Regions from separate parts of the Bradyrhizobium sp. INPA03-11B genome, predicted to be linked through region 3. Evidence: riboswitches for the same ligand, from Rfam matches in the RefSeq annotation. Region 3 holds a riboswitch; each other region holds the start of a gene.
What was found. Region 3 has a riboswitch for cobalamin ahead of QMZ05_RS15695 (DUF1636 domain-containing protein). Riboswitches for the same ligand answer to the same signal wherever they lie in the genome.
Positions count from the first base shown of each region.

Region 1 (7,800 bases), on a different contig from region 3:
GAGGTTCAGCGTGTCGCCTTCCTTGCCCCAGGTGGAGCGGGTCAGGTACTCGGTGCCGTCGGTCATGACGACCTTAATCGTATGATAATTCGGATGAATATCGGCTTTCATGACAGTTCCTTTGGCGCGCCGGCGCCCATCTCAAGACATTCAGGTACGGGATTTGGGCGGCTCTATAACCCATGGAGCCCCCCAAAACAAGCCAGGAAAGGGCTTAAGCCCATCACCGGATTGGGACTTTACCGGATTTGCCAGCCGGGGGTCGGCGGGCCTATGTGGGGGGCGATAGAACCGGTCTAGATTGATGAGCGTAGCTGAACAGCTTGAGACCCCTCGCGGCGCCCCGCAGCCTCCGCGCGACGCGTTGCTCGATGAGGAAGCCTTCATCGAGAGCCAGATCACGGAGCCGGCCAAGAGCCGTGCCCGCCTGCGCCCCCTGCTTGCGCTCGCGCCCTATGTCGCGCGCTACAAGGGGCGGGCGATCCTTGCGCTGATCTCGCTGACGATCGCGGCGATCACCACGCTGATCGTGCCGGTCGCGGTGCGGCGGATGATCGACCTCGGCTTCACGCCCGAAGGCATCGCGATGATCAACAGCTATTTCAGCGTGATGATCGCGGTCGTCGCGGTGCTCGCCGGTGCCAGCGCCTCGCGCTATTACCTCGTGATGACGATCGGCGAGCGCATCGTCGCCGATCTCCGGCGCGACGTGTTCGCGCATCTGATCTCGTTGTCGCCCTCGTTCTTCGATTCCGCGCGGTCGGGCGAACTGGTATCGCGGCTCACCGCCGACACCACGCAGATCAAGTCCGCGGTCGGCGCCTCGGTGTCGATCGCGCTGCGCAACCTGATGCTGTTCTTCGGCGCCGCCGCGATGATGGTGATCACGAGCCCGCGGCTCTCCGGCTTCGTGCTGCTGGCGATTCCGATCATCGTGATTCCGCTGGTCGCGTTCGGCCGCTGGGTACGGCGGCTGTCGCGCACCGCCCAGGATACGCTGGCCGATGCCAGCGCCTATGCGAGCGAGCTGGTCAACGCGATCCGCACCGTGCAGGCCTATACCGGCGAACGGCTCGCCAGGACGCGTTTTGCCGGCGAGGTGGAACAGGCCTATCAGGCCGCGCGCAGTTCGACCAAGGCGCGCGCGGTGCTGACGCTGATCGTCATCTTCATCGTGTTCGCCAGCGTCGTCGTAATCCTGTGGGTCGGCTCGCACGACGTGCTGGTCGGAACCATCAGCCCCGGCCGGCTCGGCCAGTTCATTCTCTATACGGCGTTCGCCGCGAGTGGCCTCGGCCAGCTCAGCGAAGTCTGGGGCGAAGTCTCGGCCGCATCGGGCGCCGCCGAACGGCTGTTCGAGATCCTGCGCGTCAGGCCGCAGATCGCAGCTCCCGCTTCGCCGCGCGCGCTGCCGCAGCCTGCGCGCGGCGATGTCGGCTTCGACGATGTCAGCTTCGCCTATCCGACCCGGCCCAATGCGCTCGCAGTCGACGGCGTGTCGCTGAAGGTCGGCTCGGGCGAGAAGGTTGCGATCGTCGGCCCCTCCGGCGCCGGCAAGAGCACGCTGTTCCATTTGCTGCTGCGCTTCTACGATCCGAAATCGGGCACCATCTCGCTCGACGGCGTGCCGATCCGGCAGGCCGATCCGGCCGACGTGCGCGCACGGATCGCGCTGGTGCCGCAGGATTCGGTGGTGTTCGCCGCCTCAGCCCGCGAGAACATCCGGTTCGGCCGGCCCGATGCCACCGATGCTGAGGTCGAGCGCGCTGCCGATCTCGCGCATGCCACCGAATTCCTGCGCCGTCTGCCGGAAGGCTTCGACGCCCAACTCGGCGAGCGCGGCGTGACGCTATCAGGCGGCCAGCGCCAGCGCATCGCGATCGCGCGCGCGATCCTGCGCGATGCGCCGCTGCTGCTGCTGGATGAAGCGACCTCGGCGCTCGACGCCGAGAGCGAGACGCTGGTGCAGACCGCGCTCGAGGAATTGATGCGCCATCGCACCACGCTCGTCATCGCGCATCGGCTGGCGACCGTGCTGTCCTGCGACCGCATCCTGGTCATGGACCAGGGCAGGATCGTCGAGCAGGGCACCCATGCCGAGCTGGTCGCCGCGGGCGGCCTCTATGCGCGGCTGGCGCGCCTGCAGTTCGAGGGGATCTGAACGAATCGGGACGCTGTGCGCGCCGCCTATGCAATTCCTATGCGATCGGGCGCGCGCTCCCCTCGAAAACCTATTCCCGCGCAGGAATAGTCGCGCCGCGCCGGACCTCGCTCGACAGCCGAAGGAGGTCAGTCGCGCGGGGTGTTCGACTGATGCGCGAGGACGCGACTGAACCCGAGAGCAAGCTGCTCCGTGCCTGGCAGCTTGCCGTGCTGCGCTTCGCAGTGACGCTCGACGACGACGACCGGATACACGCGCTCGGTGTCGCCGGCGAGGTCGACCGGCTGGGCGGCGCGGCCGATGACGCATTCAACTTCTTCCGCAGGACGACTGCGGAACTCTGCCGTGTCATCACCGGCAGCGGCGCACAAGCCGAGGCCATTGTCCTGCGCTTCCTGACACAGATCGACAATCCCAGACTGCGGCGCGCATTCGAGGCGGCGATCGCGAACGACCGGACTCCACCGAAGATCGTCTCCAGCCGAAGCAGGCCGAACGTCGACCTCTGGCGCGGGCTGCCGTCGCGGCGTGCAACCGGAACGTAGCGAGGAGCTCTCTGCAATCGGCAGCATGGCGCGGCGGATATTCCGCCAGAGCATGTCGCCACAACCCTGACCGGGTTGCCGCGATGCGTGCGATGCGCTTCTCTGTGCCCGAAAAGAGACCGGTTGGTTTCGGAATGCGGGGAGTGGCGAGATGGGCGGTTTGGTGATCAGCGGCGGCCGAGTGGTGGATCCGGCCAGCGGGATGGATGCGGTCGGCGACGTCGCCGTCGTCGACGGCAAGATCGCCGCGGTCGGCGCCGGGCTCGGCGGCGCCGAGCGGCAGATCGACGCCACCGGGCTCGTGGTGGCGCCCGGCTTCATCGACCTGCACGCGCATGGCCAGACCATTCCGGCCGATCGGATGCAAGCGTTCGACGGCGTGACGACATCGCTCGACCTCGAGGCCGGCGTGTTGCCGGTGGCGTCCTGGTACAAGCGCCAGGCCGAGAAGGGGCGGGTGCTGAACTACGGCGCGGCCGCCAACTGGGCGTTCGCGCGGATCGGCGCGATGACCGGCTCGAATTCGGAAAGCTCGCTGGAATCGTTCGGTGCAGCGATGCGCGATCGCCGCTGGATCGAGAACGTGGCGACCGAGGGTGAGGTCGGCGGCATCCTCGAGCGCCTTGCCAATGGATTGAACGAGGGCGGCATTGGCATCGGCATTCTCAACGCCTATGCGCCCGGCGCCGGCGTGCAGGAATTGACCGCGGTGTGCCAGCTCGCGGCTAATCATGCGGTGCCGACCTTCACCCACGTCGCCTACATGTCGCGCATCGATCCGGAGAGCGCGGCCGAGGCCTATATCCGCCTGATCGGCTATGCCGGCGCCACCGGCGCACACATGCACATCTGCCACTTCAACTCGTCGAGCAAGACCGATATCGAACGCTGCGTTGCGCTGATCGCGAAAGCGCAGGCGCAGGGCCTGCCAATCACGGTGGAAGCCTATCCCTACGGCACCGGCTCGACGGTGCTGGCGGCGACCTTCTTCAGCGATCCGAAATTCGAGGAGCGTAACGGCCTCGGCTATGATTCGGTGCAGCGGGTGACCGACGGTCATCGCTTCGGCAGCCGCGAGGAGCTGCTGGCGGCGCAGGCCGCGGAGCCCTCGACGCTGGTGCTGTGGCATGTGCTCGACATCGAGAACAACGCGCATCATCGCGACCTGCTCGACATGGCGGTGCTGTATCCGGGCGGTGCGATCGCGTCCGACGCGATGCCATGGACGCTATCGGATGGCCGCCCCTACACCGGCGACGCCTGGCCGTTGCCTGACGATGCCACCTCGCATCCGCGCTCGGCAGGCTGCTTCACCCGCTTCATCCGCGAATGGGTGCGCGAGCGCAAGAAGGTGTCGCTGCTCGAGGGCATCCGCAAATGCGCGCTGATCCCGGCGGAGATCCTGTCGGCGAGCACGCCGGCGATGCGCGCCAAGGGCAGGCTGCAGGCGGGCGCCGATGCCGACGTCGTGGTGTTCGACTTCGAGACGCTGAGCGACCGCGCGACCTTCTCGACGATGAATCGTCCGGCGGAAGGCGTACGCCACCTCGTGGTCAGCGGCCAGCCGCTGATCAATGATGGTGTCCTCGACGTTGCGGCACGTCCCGGCCGGCCGGTGCGCCGGCCCGTCGCTGGGGGCTGAGGTGCCGGTCCCGATCCTGCTGGTCGCGGGCTTTCTCGGGGCGGGCAAGACCACGGTCGTCAACCATCTGCTGGCGCATGCGCAAGGCAAACGCATCGCCGCCGTGGTCAATGATTTCGGCGCGATCAATATCGATGCCGAGCTGATCGCCGGCGCCGGTGACGGCGTGGTCAGTCTGAGCAATGGCTGCATCTGCTGCACGCTGGAGGGTGACCTGCTGCGCACGCTCGCGACACTGTTGCGGCGTGATCCGTGTCCCGAATTCATCGTGATCGAGACCAGCGGGATCGCCGATCCCGCCGATATCGTCCGCAACCTGATGGATCCGGTGATCTGGAAGGAGGCGCCGCTGGAGACGGTGCTGTGCGTCGTCGACGCAACGCAGCCGGTGGCCGCGCTGGATGATGCGTTGCTGCGCTCGCAGCTGCGGGCGGCCGATGTGGTGGCGCTGAGCAAGGTGGATCTCGCCGATGCAGCCGCGTGCGCCGCGATCCGCGATGCCGTGCGAGCGATGCGTCCGGCGGCGGTGATCGTCGATGCCCTCCATGGCGAGGTGCCGGCCGAACTGCTGTTTCCTGCTGATCTCGATCATGTGCCGGCGCCGCGTGAGACCGCGCCGCGACGGCCAGCGACCGATCGCTTCGAGACGCTGAGCTGGACCTCGGAGCATCCGGTGCGGCTGCCGCGCCTGCAGCAGGCGATCGGCAAACTGGCGCCGAAGCTGGCGCGGGCGAAGGGATTGTTCGAGACGGTGGAGCAGCCCGGGCGGCTGACGGTATTTCAACTCGCCGGCGGCCGCGCGACCTTGGCTGCGGGCGGCGTGCTGGTACCCGGCGTGCCGCGCACGCGGCTAGTGTTCATCGCCGAGATGGGCGTGTTGTCGCGCGCCGAGATCGACGAGATCATGGAGGGATGTGTCGAAGCAGAGTAATGCCAAGGTTCTCCGTCATCCTGAGGTGCGAGCCTCTTCGGCGAGCCTCGAAGGATGCACGGCCTGGCTAGTGGCCGTCGATCCTTCGAGGCTCGCTACGCTCGCACCTCAGGATGACGGGACAAGCATTCGAGTCGGACGCTGTGTCCCGATCGCAGCACAATCGCACAAAGCATGCGTGCGACAATCGCATCGAATTGACAGCTCTGCGTCCACCACCTATCGTTTTTCGCGACGGTTCCCTTCGGGGATCAAAAGGGAATGCGGTGCGAGAGTACTCTCAACGCCGCAGCTGTCCCCGCAACTGTAAACGGCGAGCCTTTCGTCAATTTGCCACTGGGCTATTCAGCTCGGGAAGGCGTCGACAGGCGATGACCCGTGAGCCAGGAGACCTGCCGTCAGTCGTGGTCACACGCGAGCACATCGGGCGGGGGCGTCCTGGTGGGATCGGAGCACTGCCTTTTGGGCAATGCGCCAGTCCGCGTTCGCGGTGACGTGCCACGTTACCGCGAGTCGTTTCATGTCCTCGTCTTCTTCCGTTGCGCGCAACTGGCGCCTCGGCCTCGTCTGCTCCCTGTCATCATTGCTGCTGCCGGCCGAAGCCGGCGCGCAAACAGCTCCACCCACCACGCTCGATCCGATCGAGGTCGCACCCTCGGCATCCGCGAAGCCCAAACCCGCGGCGCGAAGCAGCAACGTCGCGACGGCGCGGCAACGCGCCAGGCCGGCAACGGCCGCCGCCGCGCCCGGCGCGCCGCGTGCCGCAGCGTCGGGTGCATCGGGAGCGGCTTCGCCAACACTCAATGCCACCACGCCGGGCGGCACCGGCAGCCGCCTCAACCTGACGCCGCTGCAGACGCCGGCCAGCGTCGAGATCATCACGGCGCAGACCATCGCCGAACGCGGCCAGCACAATGTGCTCGATGCCGTCACCCAGAACGCGGCTGGGTTCATCGCAACGCCGGCGCCGGGCAATGGCGGCCTGTCGTTCAGCACCCGCGGCTTTGCCGGCAGCAACTCGGTGATGACGCTCTATGACGGCACGCGCTTCTACATCGGCTCCGGCACCCTGACGTTCCCCTACGACACCTGGTCGACGCAACGCATCGAGGTGCTGCGCGGCCCGGCCTCGGTGCTGTACGGCGAAGGCGCGATTGGCGGCGTCATCAACGTCGTTCCGAAGAAGCCGTTAGCCACGCCCTACAACGAGGCCGAGGTCTCGCTCGACAGCAACATGACGCGGCGGCTTTCGGTGGACAGCACCGGTCCGATCAATCCCAATGTGTCCTACCGCATCAACGCCACCGGCAACATGTCGGACGGCTGGGTCGATCGCGACAAGACCTCGAATGCGGTGGTCTCCGCCGCCGTGCGCGTGCAGGCTTCGGACAATCTCGCCTTCACGCTGTCCGAGGACTACGGCGATCGCAGCCCGTCGCGCTACTTCGGCACGCCGCTGATCAACGGCGCGATCCAGGACGCGCTGCGCTTCAAGAACTACAACGCATCCGACAGCGCGATCCGCTATCAGGACAGCTGGACCCAGTTCAAGTCCGAATGGGATGTCGCCGACGGCGTCAAGGTCAATAACACGCTGTATTATCTGACCAGCGAGCGGCACTGGCGCGACATCGAGAACTACACCTGGAATCCAAAGACCCAGCTGATCGATCGGTCGAGTTATATCGAGATCTTCCATGACCAGAAACAGGTCGGCAACCGGATGGATGCGACCTTCAGCGGTCATGTGTTCGGACTTGCAAACCAGTTCGTGGCCGGGTTCGACGTCAACCGGATCGATTTCACCCATACCAACAACTCGCCTTACGGCGGCGCGTCGTCGGTCAATCCTTACGTGTTCGATCCCGGATCGTTCTTCGCGACGACGACAGTGACCACGCCGGGCTTCAACGCGATCGTCAATCAATATGCGCTGTTCGCCGAAGATCGCCTGTCGCTGACCGATCAGTTGTCGCTCGTCACCGGCGTCAGGTACGATCGTCCCGAAGTCGATCGCACCGATTACAAGACGCCGGCGAACAGTTTTGAAACGACGCTGTCGGGCACCAGCTGGCGTACCGGGTTGGTCTATGAGCCGATCAAGAACCTCGCGTTCTATGGTCAGTACGCGGTCGGCGTCGATCCGGTCAGCAATTTGATCTCGCTGTCGACCTCGCAGAAGACCTTCCAGCTCGCGACCGGCAAGCAGACCGAGGTCGGGGTCAAGCAGTCGTTCTGGGGTGGCCGCGGCGAGTGGACGCTGGCTGCTTACGAGATCGTCAAGACCGGCCTGACGATTCCCGATCCCGGCAATCCCACCGCTGGCCTGGCATTGCAGATCGGCCAGCAGTCATCGCGCGGGGTCGAAGGATCGGTCGGACTTGCGCTGAACGATGGCTGGCGCGTCGACGCCAATCTTGCGCTGCTGCGCGCCCGCTATGACAACAACAGCCAGGTGGTCGGCGGCAAGATCGTCAGCTACAACGGCAATGTCCCGGTCAACGTACCGCAGCAGGTTGCG
Region 1 is NZ_JASGSR010000017.1:44,100-51,899, reverse strand. It holds gene rpmE (50S ribosomal protein L31) at 1-111, opposite strand, end outside; gene QMZ05_RS09580 (ABC transporter ATP-binding protein/permease) at 305-2,161, shown strand; gene QMZ05_RS09575 (hypothetical protein) at 2,314-2,706, shown strand; gene QMZ05_RS09570 (amidohydrolase family protein) at 2,858-4,348, shown strand; gene QMZ05_RS09565 (GTP-binding protein) at 4,350-5,279, shown strand; cobalamin riboswitch at 5,498-5,694, shown strand; gene QMZ05_RS09560 (TonB-dependent receptor) at 5,800-7,800, shown strand, end outside.
Region 1: it holds a riboswitch for cobalamin, as region 3 does, so the genes downstream of both, QMZ05_RS09560 (TonB-dependent receptor) here and QMZ05_RS15695 (DUF1636 domain-containing protein) in region 3, are expected to answer to the same signal.

Region 2 (7,800 bases), on a different contig from region 3:
CTCGACATGGGTCGCACTGCGCGAGCGCAAGTAATAGGTGGTCTTCAGGCCCAGCGACCATGCCAGACGGTAGAGCGCGTCGAGCTTCTTGCCGGAGGGATTGGCGATATAGAGGTTGAGAGACTGCGCCTGGTCGATCCATTTCTGCCGCCGCGCGGCCGCCTCGACCAGCCAGCGCGAATCGATCTCGAAGGCTGTCGCGTAGCGTGCCTTGAGGTCGTCGGGGATGCGGTCGATCGCACCGACGCTGCCGTCAAAATATTTGAGGTCGTGGACCATGACCTCGTCCCACAGCCCGCGCTCCTTGAGGTCGCGCACCAGATGGTCGTTCACCACCGTAAAGTCGCCGGACATGTTGGATTTGACATAGAGGTTCTGGTAGGCCGGCTCGATCGACTGCGCGACGCCGCAGATGTTGGAGATCGTCGCCGTGGGCGCGATCGCCATCACGTTCGAGTTGCGCATGCCGACCGCGGTGACGCGGCCGCGCAGGGCTACCCAGTCAAGCGTGCTGGTGCGATCCATCGCAACCCCGCCGCGGGCATCGGCAACGAAGTCTATCGAATCGATCGGCAGGGTGCCCTGGCTCCACAGCGAGCCCTCGAACGACGGATAGCGTCCTCGCTCGGCGGCGAGATCGACCGAGGCCGAGATCGCATGATATGAGATCGCCTCCATGCTGGTGTCGGCGAAGGCGACGGCGGCATCAGACGCTACCGCGATGCGCAGCATATGTAGCGCGTCCTGGAACCCCATCAGACCGAGCCCGACCGGGCGATGCCGCAGGTTGGAGCAGCGCGCTTCCGGGATGGTGTAAAAGTTGATGTCGATGACATTGTCGAGCATCCGCATCGCCGTCGTCACCGTCTTCTTCAGCCTGACATCGTCGAGCCGGCCGTCCTGGATGTGATTGGCGAGGTTGATCGAGCCGAGATTGCACACGGCGGTCTCGTCGTCGGACGTGTTCAGCGTGATCTCGGTGCAGAGGTTCGAAGAGTGGATCACGCCGGCATGGCGCTGCGGCGAGCGCAGGTTGCACGGGTCCTTGAAGGTGATCCAGGGATGGCCGGTCTCGAACAGCATGGTCAGCATCTTGCGCCAGAGGTCGACGGCGCGGATCTGCTTGAACACCCGCATCTCGCCGCGCGCGGCCTTGGCCTCGTAATAGGCGTAACGCTCGGCGAACGGCTTGCCATAGAGATGGTGCAGATCCGGCGTTTCGTCCGGCGAGAACAACGTCCATTCGCTATCGGCCTCGACGCGCTGCATGAACAGATCGGGCACCCAGTTGGCGGTGTTCATGTCGTGGGTGCGGCGGCGGTCGTCGCCGGTATTCTTGCGCAGATCGAGGAATTCCTCGATGTCGACGTGCCAGGTCTCGAGATAGGCGCAGACAGCGCCTTTGCGTTTGCCGCCCTGGTTGACGGCAATCGCGGTGTCGTTGGCCACTTTCAGGAACGGAACCACGCCCTGGCTTTCGCCATTGGTGCCCTTGATATGGGCGCCGAGCCCGCGGACGCGGGTCCAGTCGTTGCCGAGCCCACCGGAATATTTGGCGAGCAGCGCGTTGTCCTTGATCGACTTGAAGATGCCGTCGAGGTCATCGGCCACGGTGGTCAGGAAACACGACGAGAGCTGCGACCGCAGCGTGCCGGAATTGAACAGCGTCGGCGTCGAAGCCATGAAGTCGAACGACGACAGCAAATCGTAAAACTCGATCGCGCGGGCCTCACGGTCGATCTCGCGCAGCGCCAACCCCATGGCGACGCGCATGAAGAAGGCCTGCGGCAGCTCGATGCGGTTACCGCGGACATGCAGGAAATAGCGGTCGTACAGCGTCTGTAGACCGAGGAACTGGAACGACAGATCACGCTCGGGCTTCAGTGCTGCGGCGAGCCGCACGAGGTCGAAGCGGCCGAGCTCGGCGTCCAGCAGTTCGGACGTGAACCCGGTCTTGATATAGGCCGGGAAATACTCGGCATAGTGCACGGCCATATCCGCCTGCGACGCACTGGTCGGCACGCCATGCACATAGGACAGCACCTCCGTGCGCAGCTTGTCGAGCAACAGGCGCGCGCTGACATAGGTGTAGTTCGGCTCCTGCTCCACCAGGGTGCGGGCCGCCATCACCGAGGCGAGCGCCAGCTCATCCTGGCCGATGCCGTCATAGATGTTGCGTTGGGTCTCGGCGATGACGGGCACGGCGTCGACGCCGTCAAGGCCGGTACAGGCCTCGTTGATGATCAGCGCCAACCGGGCGTGGTCGAGCGGCACCTTGGTGCCGCCACGCAGCGTGACCTGGATCGCTGGTCCTGCCGCCGGCTTTGCCGTTTTCGCCGCCTCCTGCTCGGCGCGCTGCCTCGTGCGCTCCTCGCGGTACAACACATAGGCGCGCGCCACCTTGTGGTGCTCGCTGCGCATCAGCGCCAGTTCGACCTGATCCTGCACGTCTTCGATGTGGAAGGTGCGGCCCTCGCTCATCCGCCGCGACAGCGCGGTGACGACCTCCGCGGTGAGTTGCTCGACGATCTCATGCACCCGGCGCGAGGTGGCCGCGGTATGTCCCTCAACTGCGAGGAACGCCTTGGTCATCGCCACCGAAATCTTGCTGGCGTCGAATTTCGACACCGTGCCGTTACGGCGTATCACCTGTATCGGAGGGGCAGCTTCCGGCGCGGCGAGCGATTCTGGACGCAACAGGATGAGTGGCGCTGGCTTTGTTTCGCGATCGAGAGAGAGAGACATCGTGCAGACCCCGTGATGCTTGTTGGGGCTGGATGTCGAGGGGACGCTGCGTCATTCCGGCGGCAAGTGCCACCGGCATGGCCGTGCAAGCGACCGCCGGGACACCCCGCCCGTGGACGTGTTTGGTGTCGCGGCAGGTCTCCTGGCTCGCAGGTCGCCGTTGCTCCCTCGTCTTCCCAATGCCTCGTGGCATCAGTGACTTAACAGGGCGAGAGCAACTCACTGCTTACAGTTGCGGGGGCAGCGCCGGATTTTTACGGATCGATCCGTAGTTCACCGGCTTCCCTCTTAGCCACCAAATCTTGTGATATGGCGGACCGTGACGTCTATATCTGGTGCGATTTGAGACAGGATGTCAACCGCCGCAAGACGATCTCTCCAAATTTTTTGGAAGCGTCATCCCAACGCTCGTGAGCGTCTGTGGACGAAGCCCCTCAACTCACGTGAGTTGACGCGCCCGCGATGTTGTCTGTAAGTGACCTCGTCGTGGTTCTTCGAGAGGCACTTTCTCTCGAAGCTAAGAGGGAAGCCGGTGCGATGCCGGCGCTGCCCCCGCAACTGTAAGCGGCGAGCCATCGTCCATTTCAGCCACTGAAGCGCAAGTTTCGGGAAGGCCGGACGACAGCTAGGACCCGCGAGCCAGGAGACCTGCCTCGACAACATAAACGTCCTCGGGCGGGGTGTCCCGGTGGTGCGGTTGCGACCCGCTTGCGCCTCCATGCGTCTTTGCGAGTCCAGACGTGTCACTACGGCCTTTGCCCCCAACTTTTGGGGTTAAGCCAATGTCCTCTAAATCTATCTCCTCACTTGCGGTCGCAACTCTTGGTACGCCGCGGATCGGTCCACGCCGCGAGCTCAAGCTTGCGCTCGAAAGCTTCTGGTCCGGCGCATCGGACGAGAAGGCATTGATCGAAGCCGGGATCGGATTGCGTGCCGCCAACTGGGCGCGGCAGAAGAAGCTCGGCGTCTCCGTGATCCCGTCGAACGATTTCTCGTTCTACGACCAGGTGCTCGACACCTCGGTGATGGTTGGCGCGATCCCCGCGATCTATGGCTGGGCCAGCGGCCCGATGCCACTTGCGACCTATTTTGCGATGGCGCGCGGCAGCCAGGGTGATGTCCAAGGCAACCCGCACGATGCGCCCCGCGGCCATGCCCATCATGGCCAAAGCGTGCCGGCGCAAGAAATGACCAAGTGGTTCGACACCAACTATCACTACATGGTTCCGGAACTCGCGAAAGATCAGCAATTCCGCCTCGTCTCGCGCAAGCCGATCGAGGAATATGAGGAAGCCAAGGCACTGGGCTACCAGACCCGACCCGCGCTGGTCGGTCCGGTCACCTTTCTCAAGCTCGCCAAGAGCAAGGATGCCGGCTTCGAGCCGCTGTCGCTGCTGGACCGGCTGCTGCCGGTCTATGTCGAGGTGCTGCGGGGGCTTGCCAGCAGCGGCGCGGAATGGGTGCAGATCGACGAGCCCTGCCTGGTGCTGGATCTCGACGAGGCGGCGCGTGACGCGCTGCGCCGTGCTTATGTCGGAATCGCCAGGGCGGTACCGCAGATCAAGATCATGCTGGCGAGCTATTTTGGCGGCCTTGGCGAGAATCAAGACACGGCATTCGCGCTTCCCGTGGCTGGTCTGCATCTGGACCTGGTGCGCGCGCCCGAGCAGCTCGATGACCTCGCCCGCCTGCCCGCCGACCGCGTCGTCTCGCTCGGCGTGCTCGACGGCCGCAACATCTGGCGCGCCGATCTAAGCAGACTCCTTGACCGGCTTGAACCCGCTGTTGCAAAGCTCGGCAAGGAGCGCGTGCAGATCGCGCCCTCCTGCTCGCTGCTGCATGTGCCGATCGATCTTGCCCTGGAAGGCAAGCTCGATGCCGAAGTGAAGAGCTGGCTGGCCTTCTCCGTGCAGAAGGTCGAGGAGTTGGCCACGCTCGGCACGGCACTTGCGAGCGGGCGCAGGTCGATCACAAAGGCTTTGAAGGCATCCGACGCCGCCGTAGCCGCGCGCAAGACCTCGCCGCGCATTCACGACGCGACGGTGGCAAGCCGCATCGCGGGGATCGACGAGGCGATGCGCCGGCGCGCCAGTCGGTTCGAGGAGCGAGCCGAGGTGCAGCATGCGCGCTTCAACCTGCCAGCTTTCCCCACGACGACGATCGGCTCTTTCCCGCAGACCCACGAAATCAGGAAAGCACGCGCCGCGCATGCCAAGGGAGACCTCAGTGATACCGCCTACAAGACCTTCCTTCAGAACCAGACAGCACGCACCGTGCGCTGGCAGGAAAGCATCGGTCTCGACGTGCTTGTCCATGGCGAGTTCGAGCGCAACGACATGGTGCAGTACTTCGGTGAGCAGCTCTTAGGATTCGTCTTCACCGAGAACGCCTGGGTGCAGTCCTACGGCTCGCGCTATGTCAGGCCGCCGATCCTGTTCGGCGACGTGTCACGCCCGAAGCCGATGACGGTCGAATGGTGGCACTATGCGCAGTCGCTGACTGCGAAGCCGATGAAGGCGATGCTGACCGGCCCAGTCACCATCCTCAACTGGTCGTTCGTCCGCGACGACGTTCCGCGTAGCCAAGCCTGCCGCCAGATCGCGCTCGCGATCCGCGACGAGGTTATAGACCTCGAAGGCGCCGGCGCCGGCGTGATCCAGATCGACGAGGCCGCCTTGCGCGAAGGCCTGCCGCTGCGGCGCTCGGAGTGGACAACCTATCTCGACTGGGCGGTGGAATGCTTCCGTATCTGCTCGTCCGGCGTCCGGGACGAGACCCAGATTCACACCCATATGTGCTACTCCGAGTTCAACGACATCATCGACGCGATCGGCACGATGGATGCCGACGTGATCTCGATCGAGACATCGCGATCGAAGATGGAGTTGCTGGACGCATTCCGGAACTACCGCTATCCGAACGAGATCGGACCCGGCGTCTACGACATCCACTCGCCGCGGGTGCCTGAGGTGACCGAGATGACCGAGCTGCTCAAGCTGGCGCGGCGGCGCCTGTCCGACGGCCAGCTCTGGGTCAATCCGGATTGCGGCCTGAAAACCCGCAAATGGGACGAGGTCAGGCCGGCGCTTGTCAACATGGTTGCGGCCGCGCGCGAGCTACGGGCCGCAGGCTGATTGTCACGGAGGCTGCTGATGCAGTTCTGGATCAAATGCACCCGCTATGGCAAAGCGGAGCCCTACTATGTCAACATCTCGCTCGTCGGCGGCATGTCGCGCGAGGGCGACAAGACGATCCTGGAATTCGTCGGCAGCAACGCTCAAACCATCGAGGTGATGGAAACGCCGGAACAGGTTCTGGCGCTTCACCTCGGTGCGCCCGCGGAGCGCGTCTAACTCCCAAGACCTTTAGGGTCGCGTGGCGACCGATCTGCCGCACAGCTGATGCTGCGCAGCGGCTGAGAGCGCCTGCTTGTCTTGCCTTCCACGGCATCAGATGCCCACAGCAAGCGTCCCGTTTGCTTCGACCAACTGCCTCGCGAGATCACGTGGCACGTCGCTTGCTTCGCTCATGGCGGAAGCACGGTTTTCGGCACGAAGTGATCATGGGAGGACAATATGCTCGGAATTGGAAGTAAGTTGCCGTCGTTCGAAATCACAGGCGTAAAGCCTGGCTTCCACGCGCAGCAGGAAGAAGGGCAGAGCGCGTTTGAAACGTTGACTGAAAGCAGCTTTTCCGGGAAATGGAAGATCATCTTCTTCTACCCGAAGGATTTCACGTTCGTCTGCCCGACCGAGATCGCCGAGTTTGCCCGGCTATCCAAGGATTTTGCCGACCGCGATGCGGTCGTACTGGGTGGTTCGACCGACAACGAGTTCTGCAAGCTCGCCTGGCGACGCGCACACCAGGACCTGCACAATCTGCCGATCTGGCAATTTGCCGATACCACAGGGGCGCTGGTCGATGGCCTTGGCGTGCGTTCGCCCGAGGGCGTCGCTTACCGCTATACCTTTATCACTGATCCTGACAATACCATCCAGCATGTCTATGCGACCAATCTCAATGTCGGCCGCAGCCCCAAGGACACGCTGCGCGTTCTGGACGCGCTGCAGACCGACGAACTCTGCCCGTGCAATCGCGAGATCGGCGGCGAAACGCTGAACGTTGCTTGAGGCAGCATGTCGTCGATCGAGCAGCTGAAGGAACAAATCCCCGACTTCGCAAAGGACGTCAGGCTCAATCTGATGTCGATGGTCGCCGATGAGACGCTGTCGCCGCAGCGCCAGTATGGGCTACTGTTGGCGAGCGCGATAGCCACCCGCAATCCGGCCGTGATCGCCGCGATGGAATCGGCTGCCGCCGCCGTGATGACCCCAGTCGCGATCGCGGCAGCGAGATCGGCAGCTTCCGTGATGGCGATGAACAACGTCTACTACCGCTTCGTTCACCTCGCCACCAACCCGGAGTACAAGATGATGCCGGCACGGCTGCGGATGAATGTGATCAGCAATCCCGGCGTGGACAAGTCCGATTTCGAGCTGTGGTCGTTGGCAGTCTCGGCCATAAATGGCTGCGGCGCCTGTATTGACGCCCACGAGAAGACCCTGCGTGCGGCAGGCGTCAGTACTGAGACGATCCAGACTGCGGCGCGTTTTGCAGCCATCGTGCAGTCGGCGGCAGTTGCGATCGAAGCGGCGGGGCACGGCGCTGCTCCGACGACGGGGTGATCTAACCTCACTGCCCGCTCTTTCCAGGTGGGTGAGGGCAGCATTCGGAACTCGATGCTTGCCCAGAGGCAACCCTCACCCCTTCGTGAACGAGGCCTGAATCGCTCGAGCGGAATTGGCGATGGAGAGAACACTGAAGATGGCGCGCCTTGCATCATCTGACAGTGCCCCCCACGGGAAGAGGACGGGGCCGCTATGCCCTCAAGCGGCCAGTGTACTAGGACACTATCCTCAATTTCTGCCAAAATTGATTTTGTTAGTTCATTATAGTTTGCACTCCGGGTCGCATAAGCAATAAAAGGTTCGGCAGACCCAAGCCATCTCCGGGCTGGCGCTGCAAACATCCGACTCATTCACGACCTGCGCATTG
Region 2 is NZ_JASGSR010000068.1:2,242-10,041, forward strand. It holds gene QMZ05_RS25515 (ribonucleoside-diphosphate reductase subunit alpha) at 1-2,745, opposite strand, end outside; cobalamin riboswitch at 2,860-3,082, opposite strand; cobalamin riboswitch at 3,216-3,416, shown strand; gene metE (5-methyltetrahydropteroyltriglutamate--homocysteine S-methyltransferase) at 3,528-5,879, shown strand; gene QMZ05_RS25525 (hypothetical protein) at 5,898-6,098, shown strand; gene QMZ05_RS25530 (peroxiredoxin) at 6,321-6,875, shown strand; gene QMZ05_RS25535 (carboxymuconolactone decarboxylase family protein) at 6,882-7,430, shown strand.
Region 2: it holds a riboswitch for cobalamin, as region 3 does, so the genes downstream of both, metE (5-methyltetrahydropteroyltriglutamate--homocysteine S-methyltransferase) here and QMZ05_RS15695 (DUF1636 domain-containing protein) in region 3, are expected to answer to the same signal.

Region 3 (7,800 bases):
GAACAACCCCGACGGAAGACGCCATGATCGGGACGAACTGCTTGCGCTGTTGCCACGTGTTGGCCGGCTCGTGATCGACGAGAGTTTTGCGGACGCCGTACCCGGCATCTCGCTTGCAGCAGAAGCAGGACGCGCGGGGCTCGTGATCCTGCGCTCATTCGGCAAGTTTTACGGGCTTGCCGGCTTGCGGCTCGGCTTCGCTGTTGGCGGCGCAGCTGATATCGCCGCGCTCTCCGCAATGACCGGGCCATGGCCGGTTTCGGGGGCCGCGATCGCGATCGGGCGGCGGGCCTTGCTCGACCACGACTGGGCGAGGGCAACGACCGCACGGCTGGCGGACGACTGCGTCAAGCTCGACGCGGCGGCGCAATCGCGGGGTTGGACGCTGGTCGGCGGCACGCCGCTGTTCCGGCTTTACGAGACCGGCGATGCGCTCGCCGCGCAGGAGACGCTTGCCCGCGGACGGATCTGGTCGCGCGTCTTCCAGCACAAGCCGGGATGGCTGCGCCTCGGTCTGCCCGGCAATGAGGCTGAATGGTCCCGGCTTTCCGCCGTGTTGTCGCGCTGATTTCTTGACGCGTTTTCTTCACGCGAACTGGTGTCGACTTCGCTCGAAACGCCCTTAGCGCGCCAGCGCGAGCAGGCCGTCGACATCGAGATGGGTCTCGATGTGCTCGGCAAGCGCGTCGAGCGCGCTCTCGACCCTGGCGCCGTAAGGCTGATCCGCCGCAGGGATATCGAGCTGCGCAAGGAAGGCCTTACGAAATTCGTCCGACGTGAACAGGCCGTGCAGATAGCTGCCGTGAACGCGTCCGTCAGGCGACATGGCACCTTCCGGCGAGCCGTCAAGTATTGAAAACGGCCGGACGCGATCCGGGCCGTCGGTGCGTCCGATGTGGATTTCGTAGGCGCTGATCGGCTGACCGGTCGCAGCATGCACGGCGCTGACGCGGGTCAGCGTCTTCTGCTCGGTCATGGTGGTGGTGACATCGAGCAGCCCGAGCCCGCGCGTTTCGCCCGCGGGACCCTCGATCCCATCGGGATCGGCGACCGCTTGTCCGAGCATCTGGTATCCGCCGCACAGGCCGAGCACGTGCCCGCCGCGGCGATGATGCGCCAGGAGATCGATGTCCCAGCCCTGCGCGCGCAGGAAGGCGAGGTCGCCGCGGGTCGATTTCGAGCCGGGCAGGATGACGAGCCTGGCATCACCGGGGATGGCTTCGCCCGGACGGACCATCACCAGATCGACGCCGGGTTCGAGCTTCAGCGGATCGAGGTCGTCGAAATTCGCAATCCGCGACAGGGCCAGAAACGCGATCTTGCACTGGCCGGGCTTGCGCGCGTCGCCGAGCCCGAGCGCGTCTTCGGCCGGTAATTCGCCGGCGCGAGCGAACCAGGGCAGCACGCCAAAGCCGCGCCACGCGGTGCGGTCCTCGATCAGGCGGTAGCCGTCGTCGAACAGCGAGGGATCGCCGCGGAATTTGTTGATGACGAAGCCCTGGATCATCGCGGCATCGTCGGGATCGATCACGGTCTTGATGCCGACGAGCTGCGCGATCACGCCGCCGCGGTCGATGTCGCCGACCAGCACCACGGGCACGTCGGCCCGGCGCGCAAAGCCCATATTGGCGATGTCGGCCTTGCGCAGGTTGACCTCGGCGGGACTGCCGGCGCCTTCGACCAGCACGAGGTCTGCGCGCGCCTTCAGGCGCTCAAAACTCTCCAGCACTGCGCCCATCAGCTGTGGCTTCATGCCGGCATATTCCCGCGCGCGGGCGGTCGCGATCCGCTTGCCGTGCACGATGATCTGGGCGCCGACATCGGTTTCGGGCTTGAGCAGCACCGGGTTCATGTCGGTGTGCGGCTCGACGCCGGCGGCGAGCGCCTGCAACGCCTGCGCGCGTCCGATCTCGCCGCCATCGATGGTCACGGCCGCATTGTTCGACATGTTCTGAGGTTTGAACGGCAGCACGCGCAGGCCGCGCCGCGTGGCGGCGCGCGCAAGCCCCGCGACGATGAGCGATTTGCCCACGTCCGAGCCGGCTCCCTGGATCATCAATGCGCGCGCCATGGCGATGTCTGTCAGAATTCGACGCCCGGCTGGGCCTTGATGCCGGAGCGGAACGGATGCTTCACCAATGTCATCTCGGTGACGAGATCGGCAATCTCGATCAGCTCCTTCTTGGCGTTGCGACCGGTGAGCACGACATGCGTCATCGGCGGCTTCGACGTCGTCAGGAATTCCACGACGTCAGCGACCGCGAGATAGTCGTAGCGCAGCGCGATGTTGATCTCGTCGAGCACGACCATGCGCAGGCTCGGATCTGCGATCAGCTGCTTGGCCTTTTCCCACCCGGCTTGCGCTGCTGCGATATCGCGGGCGCGATCCTGGGTCTCCCAGGTAAAACCTTCGCCCATCGCGTGGAATTGACAGAGCTCGCCGAAATGCCCGGTGAGCAGCCGGCGCTCGCCGGTATCCCAGGCCCCCTTGATGAATTGCACCACGGCACAGGGAAAGCCGTGCGCGACGCAGCGGACGATCATGCCGAAGGCGGAGGACGATTTTCCTTTGCCGGCGCCGGTATGAACGATGATCAGACCCTTTTCGCCGCTCTTGGTCGCCATGATGCGATCCCGGGCGGCCTTCTTTTTCGCCATCTTGTCGGCATGGCGCGCGTCCAGCGATGGGTCGGTGCCGACAGCGCCGTCCTCAGCGTCGTTTCCATCAGAAATCATCACGTTCCTTCGGCTTGACAAGTGCGAGGCTTGGACGAATGGTGGGCCTGCGTTGGTTCCTGTCCTACGACAGGCGAACAGGGAATGCGATAGGGCTGAGACCGCAAGGTCGGCCCAAAACGCAGCCGCCCCCGCGACCGTGACCGGAGAGATGCCCAGGCCACTGATTCCGTAAGGAGTCGGGAAGGTGGGCATCAAAGGAGAAATCCTACTCCGCAAGCCGGGAGACCTGCCAGCGCAGCATGTTGTGAGACCGGCGGACGGGGTGTTCCGCGACGGGGAACGAGCCGATCCACAATCGGTTCGTGTGCCTCATCGCTTCCCGCTGTCAATCCAGGAAGGCCGATGAGCGTTACCCTTCATGTCTGTATCACCTGCCGCGCCGGCCAAACGTTGGCGGAAGGTGACGTCGCGCCCGGTGCGCGCCTGCATGCCGCGCTTCTCGAGGCCGGCGTGCCCGATGGCGTCGATCTGGTTCCCGTCGAATGCCTGTCGGCTTGCAGCCAGGGCTGCTCGGTCGCGCTCAGCGCGCCCGGCCGGTGGTCCTATGTCTATGGGCGCCTGTCCGAAGCCAATGCCGGGGATGTGATCGCAGGCGCCTCCGCCTATGCGGCGGCACCTGACGGCATCGTGCCGTGGCGCAGCCGTCCTGAAATCTTCCGCAAGCAATCGCTTGCCCGCATTCCACCTCTTCCCGTCGTGCCGGAGGCCGCAGAATGACTACACTCGCCAAGGTTCCGGTTACCGTCGTGACCGGCTTTCTCGGGTCCGGCAAGACGACGCTGATCCAGCATCTGATCCGGAACGCCAACGGCAAGAAGCTCGCGGTGCTGGTGAATGAATTCGGCAGCGAAGGCGTCGACGGCGACATCCTGAAATCCTGCGCCGATGCCAATTGTCCGACCGAGAACATCGTCGAGCTCGCCAATGGCTGCATCTGCTGCACTGTCGCCGACGATTTCATCCCGGCGATGGAGCAGTTGCTCGCGCGCCCGGTGAAGCCCGATCACATCGTGATCGAGACCTCGGGGCTCGCACTGCCGAAGCCGTTGCTCAAGGCGTTCGACTGGCCGGAGATTCGTTCGCGGATCACGGTCGACGGCGTGATCGCGCTGGCCGATGCGGAAGCCGTTGCAGCCGGCCGCTTTGCGCCGGATCCGGCCGCGGTGGATGCGCAGCGCGCGGCCGACGACAATCTCGATCACGAGACGCCGCTGTCCGAAGTGTTCGAGGACCAGATCGCCTGCGCCGATATCGTGCTGCTGACCAAGGCCGATCTCGCCGGCGCGGAGGGGATCAAGGCGGCCAAGGAGGTGATCGCGGCCGAGATGCCGCGTGAGGTGCCGATGTTGCCCATCGTCGACGGCACCATCGACGCGCGCGTGATCCTGGGGCTCGGAGCTGCGGCGGAAAATGACCTCGCGTCGCGGCCGTCGCATCATGACGGCGAAGAGGAGCACGAGCACGACGATTTCAATTCGGTGGTGATCGATCTTCCGGAGATTGTCGACATCGATGCGCTGGTCGCCTCGATCAAGGGCCTGGCGCGGGAGCAGAACGTGCTGCGCGCCAAGGGCTACATCGCGGTCGAAGGCAAGCCGATGCGCTTGCTGGTGCAATCGGTCGGCGAGCGGGTGCGGCATCAGTTCGACATGCCCTGGGGCGCGCGGACGAGACAGTCGAAGCTCGTCGTGATCGGCGAACACGGCGATATCGATGAAGCCGCCATCAGGGCACGGCTTGGTGTCTGATGCACGTCGTTTTCCGCGAGAGCCGCGGCCTTGAGGAGACCGCGACACCAAGGGACCTCGGCCAGGATCCGGCCGATCTCGTGGTGCTGTCGTTTTCCGACAGTGATCTCGCGGCGTTCGCGGCCGGCTGGCGGCGCGGCCGCGCCGCATTGCCGTCGCTGCGGCTCGCCAATCTCGCGGAACTGCGCCATCCGCTGTCGGTCGACACCTATATCGAGCGGACGCTGTCGCACGCGCGCGGCATTTTGGTACGGCTGATCGGCGGCGAACCTTATTGGGCCTACGGGCTGTCAGCGGTGCATCGGGTGGCGAAGGAGCGCGACATCGCTCTGGTGGTGCTGCCGGCGGATGGCCGCGACGATTTGCGGCTGGATGAATTCTCGACCTTGCCGGTCTCGACGCTGCGCCGTCTGAAGGTGTTGTGCGACAAGGGCGGCCCCGTTGCCGCGCAGGCCGTGATCGCGCAATTGGCACTGGCGTCCGGGCTCTATGCCGGGCCTGTGGTCGGTGAGATCGATCTTCCCGAGATCGGCGCCTACGATTCCCGTCGCGGCGCCATCGCTGCGCTGCCGGCGCCGGATGGCCGGCCGCGGGCGCTGGTGACGTTCTATCGTTCCTATCTCGCGGCCGGCGACGCCGCTCCGGTCGATGCATTGATCGATGCGTTGCGCGCGAAGGGGTTTGATGCCCACGGTGTCTTCGTCACCTCGTTGAGGGCGGCAGGCGTTGCCGACTGGTTGCGCGTTCAGTTCGAGCAGTGCCCGCCTGCCGCCATCGTCAACGCGACTGCGTTCTCCGCGGCCGGTGACGACGGCACGACGCCGTTCGATGCCGTGTCGTGCCCGGTTTTCCAGGTCGCGCTGTCCACGGCGCGGCGCGAGGATTGGGCCCTGTCGTTGCGCGGCCTGTCGCCCGGCGATCTCGCGATGCATGTGGTGTTGCCGGAAGTCGATGGTCGCCTGTTCACTGGTGTCGTAAGCTTCAAGTCGCCCGGCGAGCGCGATCCGGATCTGCAATTCGCGCATCTTGCGCATCGGCCGGACGCCGAACGCGTCGCGGCGATTGCCGCGCGGGTCGCCGCCTGGCACCGGCTTGCCGGCAAGCCGGCGCACGAGAAGCAGCTTGCGCTCGTGCTGTCGAACTATCCGGGCCGCCCACACCAGATCGCGCATGCCGTCGGCCTCGATGCACTTGCCTCGGTCGGGGTTTTGCTGACCGATCTCGCGGCTGCGGGTTTTGATCTTGAACCGACGGCGTCGCTGGGCGACGTGCTCCTGCGCCGGAAGCTGACATGGGACGTGGCCGAATATCGCGCGGTGCTCTCCAGCCTCTCGCAGCAGCTTCAGGACGATCTCGCGCGCGCATGGGGCGCGCCGGAGGATGATCCCGATTGCCGTGACGGCGTGTTTCATTTCGCCGCGATCCAGTGCGGCAAGTCGATCATCGCGGTTCAGCCGGAGCGCGGTGAGGCCAGTCATCGCGACGCCGACTATCACGATCTCTCGCGCACGCCGCGCCATGCCTATGTCGCGTTCTATTTGTGGCTCAGGCAGCAGGGCCTCGACGCCGTCGTCCACATGGGCGCGCATGGCACGCTGGAATGGCTGCCCGGCAAATCGGTTGCGCTGTCATCGGCGTGCTGGCCGGAAGCGCTGATCGGCGATCTGCCCGTCGTCTATCCCTTCATCGTCAACGACCCCGGCGAGGCGGCGCAGGCCAAGCGCCGGATCGGTGCCGTGACGATCGGCCATCTGCCGCCGCCGCTGGCGCAGGCAGCGGTGCCGGAAGGGTTGCGCCGGCTCGAGCGTTTGCTCGATGAATATTCGACCGCCGACGGTCTTGATCCGGCCCGGCGGCAGCGGCTGATTACCGCGATCCGCGAGGAAGCGCGCATTGCCGGACTGGAGGACGATCTCGGTCTCGCCGCGTCGGTCTCGGCGGCTGAGGCCATTCCGCAGATCGATCGCTTCGTCTGCGATCTCAAGGAAAGCCAGTTCGGCGACGGTCTCCATGTGTTCGGGCAGGGCGTCTGCGGCGATGCGGAGAAGGCAGCCTTGCGCGACGCACTCGCCGGCCGGCGTGTCGCGCCGGGGCCGTCGGGCTCGCCCTATCGTGGGCGCAGCGACGTGCTGCCGACCGGGCGCAATCTATTCGCGGTCGATCCGCGCGCGGTGCCGACGCCGTCTGCGCATGCGCAGGGCGTGAAGCTCGCCGAGGAACTGCTGCGTCGTCATTTGCAGGATCATGGCGATTGGCCAAAAGGGCTCGTCGTCGACCTCTGGGGCTCATCGACGATGCGCACCGCGGGCGAGGACTTTGCGATGGCCCTGCATCTTGCCGGCATCGCGCCGCGCTGGGATCACGGATCGGGCCGGGTGTCGGGCTACGACATCATCGCGCCCGCGGAGCTCGGCCGTCCCCGCATCGACGTGACGCTGCGCGTGTCGGGATTGTTCCGCGACGTCTTTGCGGGTCTTGCGCAGTTGTTCGAAGCTGCGACGGAGGCGCTGTCCGAACGCAGCGAGGAGGCGGACGAGAATCCCTATCGGCAGCGCGTCGCGCGCGTGTTCGGTCCGCGCCCCGGGCACTATGGCGCCGGCATTGCGTCGATTCCGGATGTCTTCACACCAGAGGCGCGCGAGGCGGCCGGCGAAGCCTGGCTGTCGGCGTCATCCTGGGCAATCGCGTCCGATGGCGAGATCCGGCCTGATCGCGCCGGTATCGAGGCAAGGCTCGCTGCTGCCGACAGCTTTGTTCATACCCAGGATTTACCGGAGACTGATCTGCTGCTGGCGGCGGACTACGCCGCGCATGAAGCGGGCATTGCAGCGGCGACCCAGCACCTCGGCGCAAAAGTCCCGTCGCTCTATCACCTCGATGCAACGCGGCCGGATCAGCCGCATGCGCGATCGCTGACCGAGGAGATCTCGCGGGTGGTGCGGGCGCGCGCCGCCAATCCGGCATGGATCGCGGGCATGATGCGCCACGGCTTCCGCGGAGCCGCCGAGATCGCGGCAACGCTGGAGCACATGGCCGCGTTCGCGCATCTTGCCGGCGCGGTGCCGCCGCATCTGTTCGACCTCTATTACGACGCGACGCTCGGCAATGACGAGGTTCGCGACTTCATCGCGCGCGAGAATCCGGCGGCGCTGGCGGCGATCGAAACCTGCTTCACCCGGCTGCATGACGCCTCGCTCTGGCAGACGCGGCGCAATTCGATTGCAGCCGCACTGCAGGAGGCCTCATGAGCGCGGTCGCGATCAAGGGCTGGTGCCCCGGCGCGCTGCGGCCGATGCAGTCGGGCGATGGCCTC
Region 3 is NZ_JASGSR010000031.1:43,070-50,869, reverse strand. It holds gene cobD (threonine-phosphate decarboxylase CobD) at 1-568, shown strand, start outside; gene QMZ05_RS15705 (cobyric acid synthase) at 623-2,071, opposite strand; gene cobO (cob(I)yrinic acid a,c-diamide adenosyltransferase) at 2,083-2,736, opposite strand; cobalamin riboswitch at 2,773-2,988, shown strand; gene QMZ05_RS15695 (DUF1636 domain-containing protein) at 3,082-3,456, shown strand; gene cobW (cobalamin biosynthesis protein CobW) at 3,453-4,487, shown strand; gene cobN (cobaltochelatase subunit CobN) at 4,487-7,735, shown strand; gene cobG (precorrin-3B synthase) at 7,732-7,800, shown strand, end outside.